2 regions of the Fictibacillus arsenicus genome follow, and region 2 is predicted to be linked to the other one. Evidence: a T-box and tRNA genes for the amino acid it is inferred to sense, from the RefSeq annotation. Region 2 holds a T-box; the other holds one or more tRNA genes.
What was found. A T-box is a leader RNA that pairs with one kind of tRNA and senses whether it is charged. The one in region 2 lies ahead of trpS (tryptophan--tRNA ligase), so its partner is inferred to be a tRNA-Trp.
Positions count from the first base shown of each region.

Region 1 (3,990 bases), 1.1 Mb from region 2:
CTGTGAAGATGCAGGTTACCCGCGACAGGACGGAAAGACCCCATGGAGCTTTACTGCAGCTTGATATTGGATTTTGGTACAGCTTGTACAGGATAGGTAGGAGCCTGAGAAGCCGGAGCGCCAGCTTCGGTGGAGGCGTCGGTGGGATACTACCCTGGCTGTATTGAAATTCTAACCTTGAACCGTGATCCGGTTCGGAGACAGTGTCAGGCGGGCAGTTTGACTGGGGCGGTCGCCTCCTAAACAGTAACGGAGGCGCCCAAAGGTTCCCTCAGAATGGTTGGAAATCATTCGCAGAGTGTAAAGGCACAAGGGAGCTTGACTGCGAGACCTACAAGTCGAGCAGGGACGAAAGTCGGGCTTAGTGATCCGGTGGTTCCGCATGGAAGGGCCATCGCTCAACGGATAAAAGCTACCCTGGGGATAACAGGCTTATCTCCCCCAAGAGTCCACATCGACGGGGAGGTTTGGCACCTCGATGTCGGCTCATCGCATCCTGGGGCTGAAGTAGGTCCCAAGGGTTGGGCTGTTCGCCCATTAAAGCGGTACGCGAGCTGGGTTCAGAACGTCGTGAGACAGTTCGGTCCCTATCCGTCGCGGGCGCAGGAAATTTGAGAGGAGCTGTCCTTAGTACGAGAGGACCGGGATGGACACACCGCTGGTGTACCAGTTGTTCCGCCAGGGGCATAGCTGGGTAGCTACGTGTGGACGGGATAAGTGCTGAAAGCATCTAAGCATGAAGCCCCCCTCAAGATGAGATTTCCCATCACGTTAAGTGAGTAAGACCCCTTAGAGATGATGAGGTTGATAGGTCTGGTGTGGAAGCGTGGCGACACGTGGAGCTGACAGATACTAATCGGTCGAGGGCTTATCCTTAAAATTGCACGAAACGTTTGGAAACGTCGTATCTAGTTTTGAGAGAACATACTCTCTATATAATTGGTTCAGTGATAATGGCGAAGAGGTCACACCCGTTCCCATACCGAACACGGAAGTTAAGCTCTTCAGCGCCGATGGTAGTTGGGGGTCTCCCCCTGTTAGAGTAGGACGTCGCTGAGCCATACATATTCCACAGTAGCTCAGTGGTAGAGCTATCGGCTGTTAACCGATCGGTCGTAGGTTCGAGTCCTACCTGTGGAGCCATATTGGAGAGCTGTCCGAGAGGTCGAAGGAGCACGATTGGAAATCGTGTATACGGTCAACCCCGTATCAAGGGTTCGAATCCCTTGCTCTCCGCCAGATACATACCTCTCTAACTTTAAACACTGGCCCGTTGGTCAAGCGGTTAAGACACCGCCCTTTCACGGCGGTAACACGGGTTCGAATCCCGTACGGGTCACCATTTTTATACATAACCAACTTTATATTATATGGAGGATTAGCTCAGCTGGGAGAGCACCTGCCTTACAAGCAGGGGGTCGGCGGTTCGAACCCGTCATCCTCCACCATTAACTTTTAATACTTTATATCATCGCGGGGTGGAGCATGGAGCGTAAGCTTCTGTGAAATCACGACGACATGTCTCGTGGATACGCTTCTAAGATAAACATGTAGAGGAAGAGACAGTCAATATCATACTCGGATACATCGTCCGAAACTTTTATATCATCGCGGGGTGGAGCAGTCTGGTAGCTCGTCGGGCTCATAACCCGAAGGTCGCAGGTTCAAATCCTGTCCCCGCAACCAATATTATTTCATGAAAAACGTCGAGATTCTTCTTGACCATGAAATATCTGGAGTGCCCATAGGGTGCAACCAATTTTATTTATGAACATGGACTCGTGGTGTAGTGGTTAACATGCCTGCCTGTCACGCAGGAGATCGCCGGTTCGACCCCGGTCGGGTCCGCCATTTTTATTTTCTGGTGGTTTTTACATTCAAGAGATTTAACTCTTGGCTCGATAGCTCAGTCGGTAGAGCAGAGGACTGAAAATCCTCGTGTCGGCGGTTCGATTCCGTCTCGAGCCACCATTTTTTTTGCCGGTTTAGCTCAATTGGTAGAGCAACTGACTTGTAATCAGTAGGTTGGGGGTTCAAGTCCTCTAGCCGGCACCAGTTTTTTCTTCCTTAATTGGAATAAAAAACGTATTGAAAATAGGTCGTAAATAACTTACAATAGAACCTGTCTTCATTTTGTGGAGGGGTAGCGAAGTGGCTAAACGCGGCGGACTGTAAATCCGCTCCCTCCGGGTTCGGCGGTTCGAATCCGTCCCCCTCCACCATTTATTTATAAACATATTTATCCTTACAGGGGCATAGTTTAACGGTAGAACGAAGGTCTCCAAAACCTTTGGTGTGGGTTCGATTCCTACTGCCCCTGCCATTTAAATTATATTGTGGCGGTCGTGGCGAAGTGGTTAACGCATCGGATTGTGGTTCCGACATTCGGGGGTTCGATTCCCCTCGTCCGCCCCATTTATGTGTTGGGCTATAGCCAAGCGGTAAGGCAACGGACTTTGACTCCGTCATGCGTTGGTTCGAATCCAGCTAGCCCAGCCATTTTTTATATTTATGAATGAGATATTTTTGCGGAAGTAGTTCAGTGGTAGAATACAACCTTGCCAAGGTTGGGGTCGCGGGTTCGAATCCCGTCTTCCGCTCCATTTGAATTTTATCTGGCGGCATAGCCAAGTGGTAAGGCACGGGTCTGCAAAACCCTTATCCCCCGGTTCGAATCCGGGTGCCGCCTCCATACAAGTTTTAAAAGCTTTACAATGCCGGTGTGGCGGAATTGGCAGACGCGCACGACTCAAAATCGTGTTCCTTCTGGAGTGTCGGTTCGACCCCGACCACCGGTACCATTACATACTAACTTTTAAGTCAATGCTAAACGGCATTGGCTTTTTTATCTTCCTTTTAATGTGTTCATGCCCAGATGTGAACCTCTTTCTTGTACATTGAATAGTTAAGTATAAGGGGGGGGAAACATATGTATAGAGTGCAGCTTGGGACGATCATAGGTTATGTTTTAATCACAGTTTGTATTACCTCTTTAATTTTCTTAGTTTCTGATATTGCCCGCTATATGAATGTGATTGAAATCATGATAGGTAAAATATTTTATTCCATGAGGCTTATCATTGTTTTTATAACAATCCTAATTATTTCAGTTCTTTTTCTTTTTAGAAATTATAGATGAGCAAGCGTTCTTACAAACGTAGGAATGCTTTTTTTGTTTCCTTAATCGTGACATAAAGTTTTACTAAGAAAATAAATTTAAGGAGTGATGTCTTTTTAGAAGGGGGTAATAAGTTTTGTTTAAAGAATTTTTTGATTTTAAAAAGCTAAAAAAAGAATGGATTTATTTTGGGGCAATCACCTTTGTGTTAGTTTTGGTTAGCTTGTATTGTGCACATGCATGGGGTTATAATAAAGCTTCTATTTTGTTAGATGATAAAAAAATAACGGCTTATGAGATTAATGAAGAGATAGAGAGTTTGAAAAATGATCTGGCTGTTATTGAAGAAAAAGTAGCTGATGCAGGAGAGGAACAGAGCAATAAACAAGCAGAATTGAGTCAAATGAACTCTGAGTATGAGGAAGTTACAAGTATAATTAATCAAAGAGATGATGTTCAGAAGGATTATGATTCACTTTTACAACAAGTTGAAGAAAAAGATGAAGAGATAAAAGCTCTTAACCAGCATATTTCTGATAAACAAAAAGAACTCGACAAAATCACAAAAGGTATTGTTATCAAAAAGAAAGAGCCGAGAGTGTTAGTTGCTGGAGTTTTTATAGCCGGAAAAGATATACCACCGGGCCGATACAAAGTTGAACCGAACAGGGGATCAGGAAATTATTTTGTGAACGGCGGAGCAAAAGTAAATATCATCTTAGGTAAAGGTGATGATTTTTACTTGCCTGAATATGTGTTTGAATTAGATGAAGGCGATGAAATTGAAGCAACTTTGTCTGTAAAGTATATACTTGTTGAGTAAAATTGAATCAATTTTTTAAAAGAACTTGTCATAAATCCAATACATGCTG
Region 1 covers NZ_CP016761.1:537,612-541,601, forward strand. The annotation lists rRNA gene ABE41_RS02955 (23S ribosomal RNA) at 1-876, shown strand, start outside; rRNA gene rrf (5S ribosomal RNA) at 944-1,059, shown strand; tRNA gene ABE41_RS02965 (tRNA-Asn) at 1,069-1,143, shown strand; tRNA gene ABE41_RS02970 (tRNA-Ser) at 1,148-1,239, shown strand; tRNA gene ABE41_RS02975 (tRNA-Glu) at 1,268-1,342, shown strand; tRNA gene ABE41_RS02980 (tRNA-Val) at 1,373-1,448, shown strand; tRNA gene ABE41_RS02985 (tRNA-Met) at 1,610-1,686, shown strand; tRNA gene ABE41_RS02990 (tRNA-Asp) at 1,776-1,851, shown strand; tRNA gene ABE41_RS02995 (tRNA-Phe) at 1,896-1,971, shown strand; tRNA gene ABE41_RS03000 (tRNA-Thr) at 1,980-2,055, shown strand; tRNA gene ABE41_RS03005 (tRNA-Tyr) at 2,138-2,222, shown strand; tRNA gene ABE41_RS03010 (tRNA-Trp) at 2,250-2,323, shown strand; tRNA gene ABE41_RS03015 (tRNA-His) at 2,340-2,415, shown strand; tRNA gene ABE41_RS03020 (tRNA-Gln) at 2,425-2,499, shown strand; tRNA gene ABE41_RS03025 (tRNA-Gly) at 2,529-2,603, shown strand; tRNA gene ABE41_RS03030 (tRNA-Cys) at 2,618-2,692, shown strand; tRNA gene ABE41_RS03035 (tRNA-Leu) at 2,717-2,801, shown strand; gene ABE41_RS03040 (hypothetical protein) at 2,930-3,139, shown strand; gene ABE41_RS03045 (coiled-coil domain-containing protein) at 3,255-3,941, shown strand.
Region 1: it encodes a tRNA-Trp, which carries the amino acid that the T-box ahead of trpS (tryptophan--tRNA ligase) is inferred to sense. The anticodon was not compared.

Region 2 (3,990 bases):
CTGTTCCATCTTCGTTTGTGTCATGGCTTAATGCCACACCTGGAGTTGGTTTATTTTCTTTATCAAGACGATATAAACCTTCCATAACGTTGTTCATTACTTCGAATGAAACTGAGTCTGTTGCTTGTGAAGAGTCCATTGAAGGAATTTCTTCTCCATCAAGGATGTTAAGTACTTGCGGCTCAGCTGGCTTTTCAGTTTTATCGCCTTCGTTGCCGCCTTTCTTTTCGCCAGTCTCTTTCTTTTCTCCGCCACTACAAGCAGCTAAGAACATGCTAAGAACAAGAACTAGCGTAAGAAGCAATGACCATTTTGACTTCTTCATGAGTCGACCTCCCCTTTTTATCCTGTTAATTTGTTAGCAGACGAAAGTCTCAAGAATTATCAGACATTTCATCTACAAGTTCGATTATACAAGTTTTCAAACAATTGTGGAATTATTTTTTTTAAGAGTTTTACAAAAAGCCCATGATATTTACTTTTCCTTAACAAAAAATAGGTACAAAGACCTATAATGTGTGAGTGTGTATTTTCTGATTATTCTACAAATTTTACCAAAATTATATGTAAACTAGCATGAATATTACATTCTCGATTTCCTGTGCAGATAGACAATGCCTCATTTTGAATTATAATTCGTCAATTTTATATTTCATTTGTTACAATGGGAGTATAGTCTGACGGCATATTTTGAAATTCGTGGTACATTTTTAGATGTTAATGGTGTATTTTTTACTACTTGGAGGCTTAATCAATGAACGTACACATAAGAAGAATTCTTGTTATTTCTGCATTCCCTGTGATCATTGCTTTGATCATTGCTCTCTTATCTTCTGGACCATTTACCCTTGAAAAATACGTAAACACTCTTTTTTACTTTGCACTTTCTATTGCATTGATCGGTATTGCTTTATATGTAGTGAAAGGTGGATTTTTTGACTTTTTTTCATACAGTTTTAAAAAAGTAGCGAAAGCATTAACGAGAACGCCTGATGTTCATAATGAAGTATCTTTTAAAACCAACTTTCATTTATCAGAAAGAGTAAATGTTTCTTATATGAAATCTTTTTTATATAGCGGATTATTTTTAACATTTCTTTCAATTGCCGTTGCATATGTATTGTAATTTGTGTATACTACTAAAAAATAAATGACTAATGTGATGATGAAGAAGAGTACATGATGAGAAGCTCTCAGAGAGCCTGTGGCAGGTGAAAACAGGCAGTGGATCATGATGGAATGGGCTTTGGAGCATTCTGACCGAACCTTTTAGTAGGCTCAGACGTGTATATGTCCGCACGATATAAATGGACAGCGTATCGGTATTTCCTGTACGTATTCGAGTGATTTTCATATTACGTGAGAATTATAAGGGTGGCACCGCGGTCCATTCGTCCCTTGCATAAGGCGACGAGTGGGCCTTTTTATATTGATTTTTAAAAAAAAGGAGAGATGAATCATGTCTGTAATCTTTTCAGGCATACAGCCGAGCGGTAACTTAACCATCGGCAATTACATTGGAGCTATGAGACATTTTGTTAAGCTTCAGCATGAGCACGAATGCTACTTTTGTGTAGTTAATCAGCACGCGATTACTATGGCACAAGATCCTGTTGAGTTAAAAAGAAACAGCCGGAATTTAGCTGCTCTTTATTTAGCTGCTGGAATTAATCCAGAAATTTCAACTATTTTTATTCAATCAGAGGTGCCGGCGCACACAAAAATGGGATGGATGATGCAATGCGTTTCCTATATCGGGGAATTAGAACGCATGACACAATTTAAGGATAAGTCTTCTGGCAAGGAAGCTGTTTCTGCTGGCTTATTAACTTATCCTCCACTGATGGCGGCAGATATTCTTTTGTACAACACTAGTATCGTTCCAGTTGGCGATGACCAAAAACAGCACATTGAGCTGACACGTGATATTGCCGAGCGTTTTAATAAAAAATACCGAGAAGTCTTCGTTATTCCTGAACCGCGTATTGCTTCTGAAGGTGCTAGAATTATGTCACTCGTTGATCCTGAGAAGAAGATGAGCAAATCAGATCCGAACCAGAATTCTTTTATCTCTATGCTGGATGACGAATCTGTTATCTTAAAGAAGATTAAGCGAGCAACTACAGATTCTGATGGAGTTGTCGCTTATGACAAAGAAAAGAAGCCAGGTATCTCAAACTTGCTGACTATTTACTCACAGCTTACTGGTGAGAGCATTAAATCACTTGTAGAAAAATACGAAGGAAAAGGTTACGGAGATTTCAAGCAAGGTGTAGCTGAAGCAATCATTAACACTTTAAAACCAATTCAAGAACGCTATAAAGAATATCTAGAGTCTAATGAATTGGATGCCATTCTTGATAAAGGTGCAGAAAAAGCGAACCGTGTTGCAAACAAAACTCTGAATAAGGCTGAACGTGCTATGGGATTAGCCCGTAAACGTGTATAAGATTACTTGAAGCTGTGTCTGTTGCGTGAAACTAGTTCTATTTTGCGTGGTAGCAGCGAGATTCGGCGTGGAACTCATGTAATCCCGCGTGAAACTGAGATCCTTTTGCGTGAAAGTACATGGTTTTTGCGCGAACGTGAAATAGATTTAAGAACACGTACCGTAAAAAGGCTTTTCTCCTCAAGAAACGAGCATCTGAAGCGGAGATCTGCTTCTATAAAGCCAAAATAAATACAAAAAACCAGCGGAATCTAAAATCCGCTGGTTTTATTAATTAACGTGAGTTCCATTTTCAAGTTCCCAAATCTTTTCAAAGTACGGCTGTCCTTTTACAAGTCTTTCGCACATATCTAAATGCTGCTTCGACCAGCCGCTCTTTAATTCGCAATAAAGTGCGTCCCATGCTTCGTCAAAATCCATTCGTTGAATTTTCCCGTATTGTTCAGGCATCCACTCTGTGCACCAATATCTCATTTCAGCTACATTTTTTGTCGAATGCAATTGATCAAGAGCCATAAAAAGCAGTTGTTTTAACTGTCTTTCCTTTCTTGTCAGCCCTCTCATGCTGTCTGGATTTGGTGACAATATGTGATATTCTTTGCTCATCTGCTTTGCGCTGAATGTGTAAACTTTTGTTTCTGTTTGCTCCGCCATCTCAAAAACGAGCTGTTCTTGTCTTGGAATGAGTCTGCTCTTTCGTATTGGTATTCTATAACCCATTGTATCTACAATCAACGATTTTTTCTCATCCGTTATGATAAAGCAATGTTCTAGCTGTACGCGCTGGTTGTTCTTTCTGACATACGCTTTTTGATGCACTTCTTCTAATAATGCATCTGGAAGATCGTTTAAATCATTTTCGATGTAATGAAAAAGTGTTGATTCAATCTTGATAATGGGTACTTGATCCAGCAGCTCAATATAGTCGTCTTTTCTCCATTCATGGAACTCACAAACGTTATAGCCATTCTCTTCTCCTTCAAACCAGTTGACCCAAACATCACGTAAGTATAACATTTGTACCCCTCACTTTTTTACCGATTTGTATTTAAAATCAGTATAGTCAGAGGTTGTCCTTTTTATTCTAAAATAAGGCAATTAGCAAATCGAAAAATAGAACCCCGTTTCCTCAAAGAAAACGGGGTTCTTATTCATTATTCTTCTATTTTTTTAAATACAAGTGACGCATTATGCCCGCCAAAACCTAGCGAGTTGCTTAGTACAGCTTTCACTTCTGCTTGTCTTGCTTTGTTCGGTACATAATCAAGATCGCATTCTTCGTCAGGTGTTTCATAGTTGATTGTTGGAGGCAGAATGTTTTCTTGAATCGCTTTTACTGAGAAAATAGCTTCAATACCACCTGCAGCACCAAGCAGATGTCCTGTCATTGATTTAGTTGAACTTACAGGAATCTTGTATGCTTGCTCATTAAAGACAGCTTTAATCGCTGCTGTTTCAAATTTATCGTTAAAATCAGTACTTGTGCCATGTGCGTTAATATATGAAATGTCTTCTAAAGCAAGACCGCTGTCCTCAACAGC
Region 2 covers NZ_CP016761.1:1,615,606-1,619,595, reverse strand. The annotation lists gene ABE41_RS08505 (peptide ABC transporter substrate-binding protein) at 1-325, opposite strand, end outside; gene ABE41_RS08500 (DUF3899 domain-containing protein) at 755-1,126, shown strand; T-box leader at 1,154-1,402, shown strand; gene trpS (tryptophan--tRNA ligase) at 1,460-2,449, shown strand; gene ABE41_RS08490 (YjbA family protein) at 2,720-3,466, opposite strand; gene fabF (beta-ketoacyl-ACP synthase II) at 3,604-3,990, opposite strand, start outside.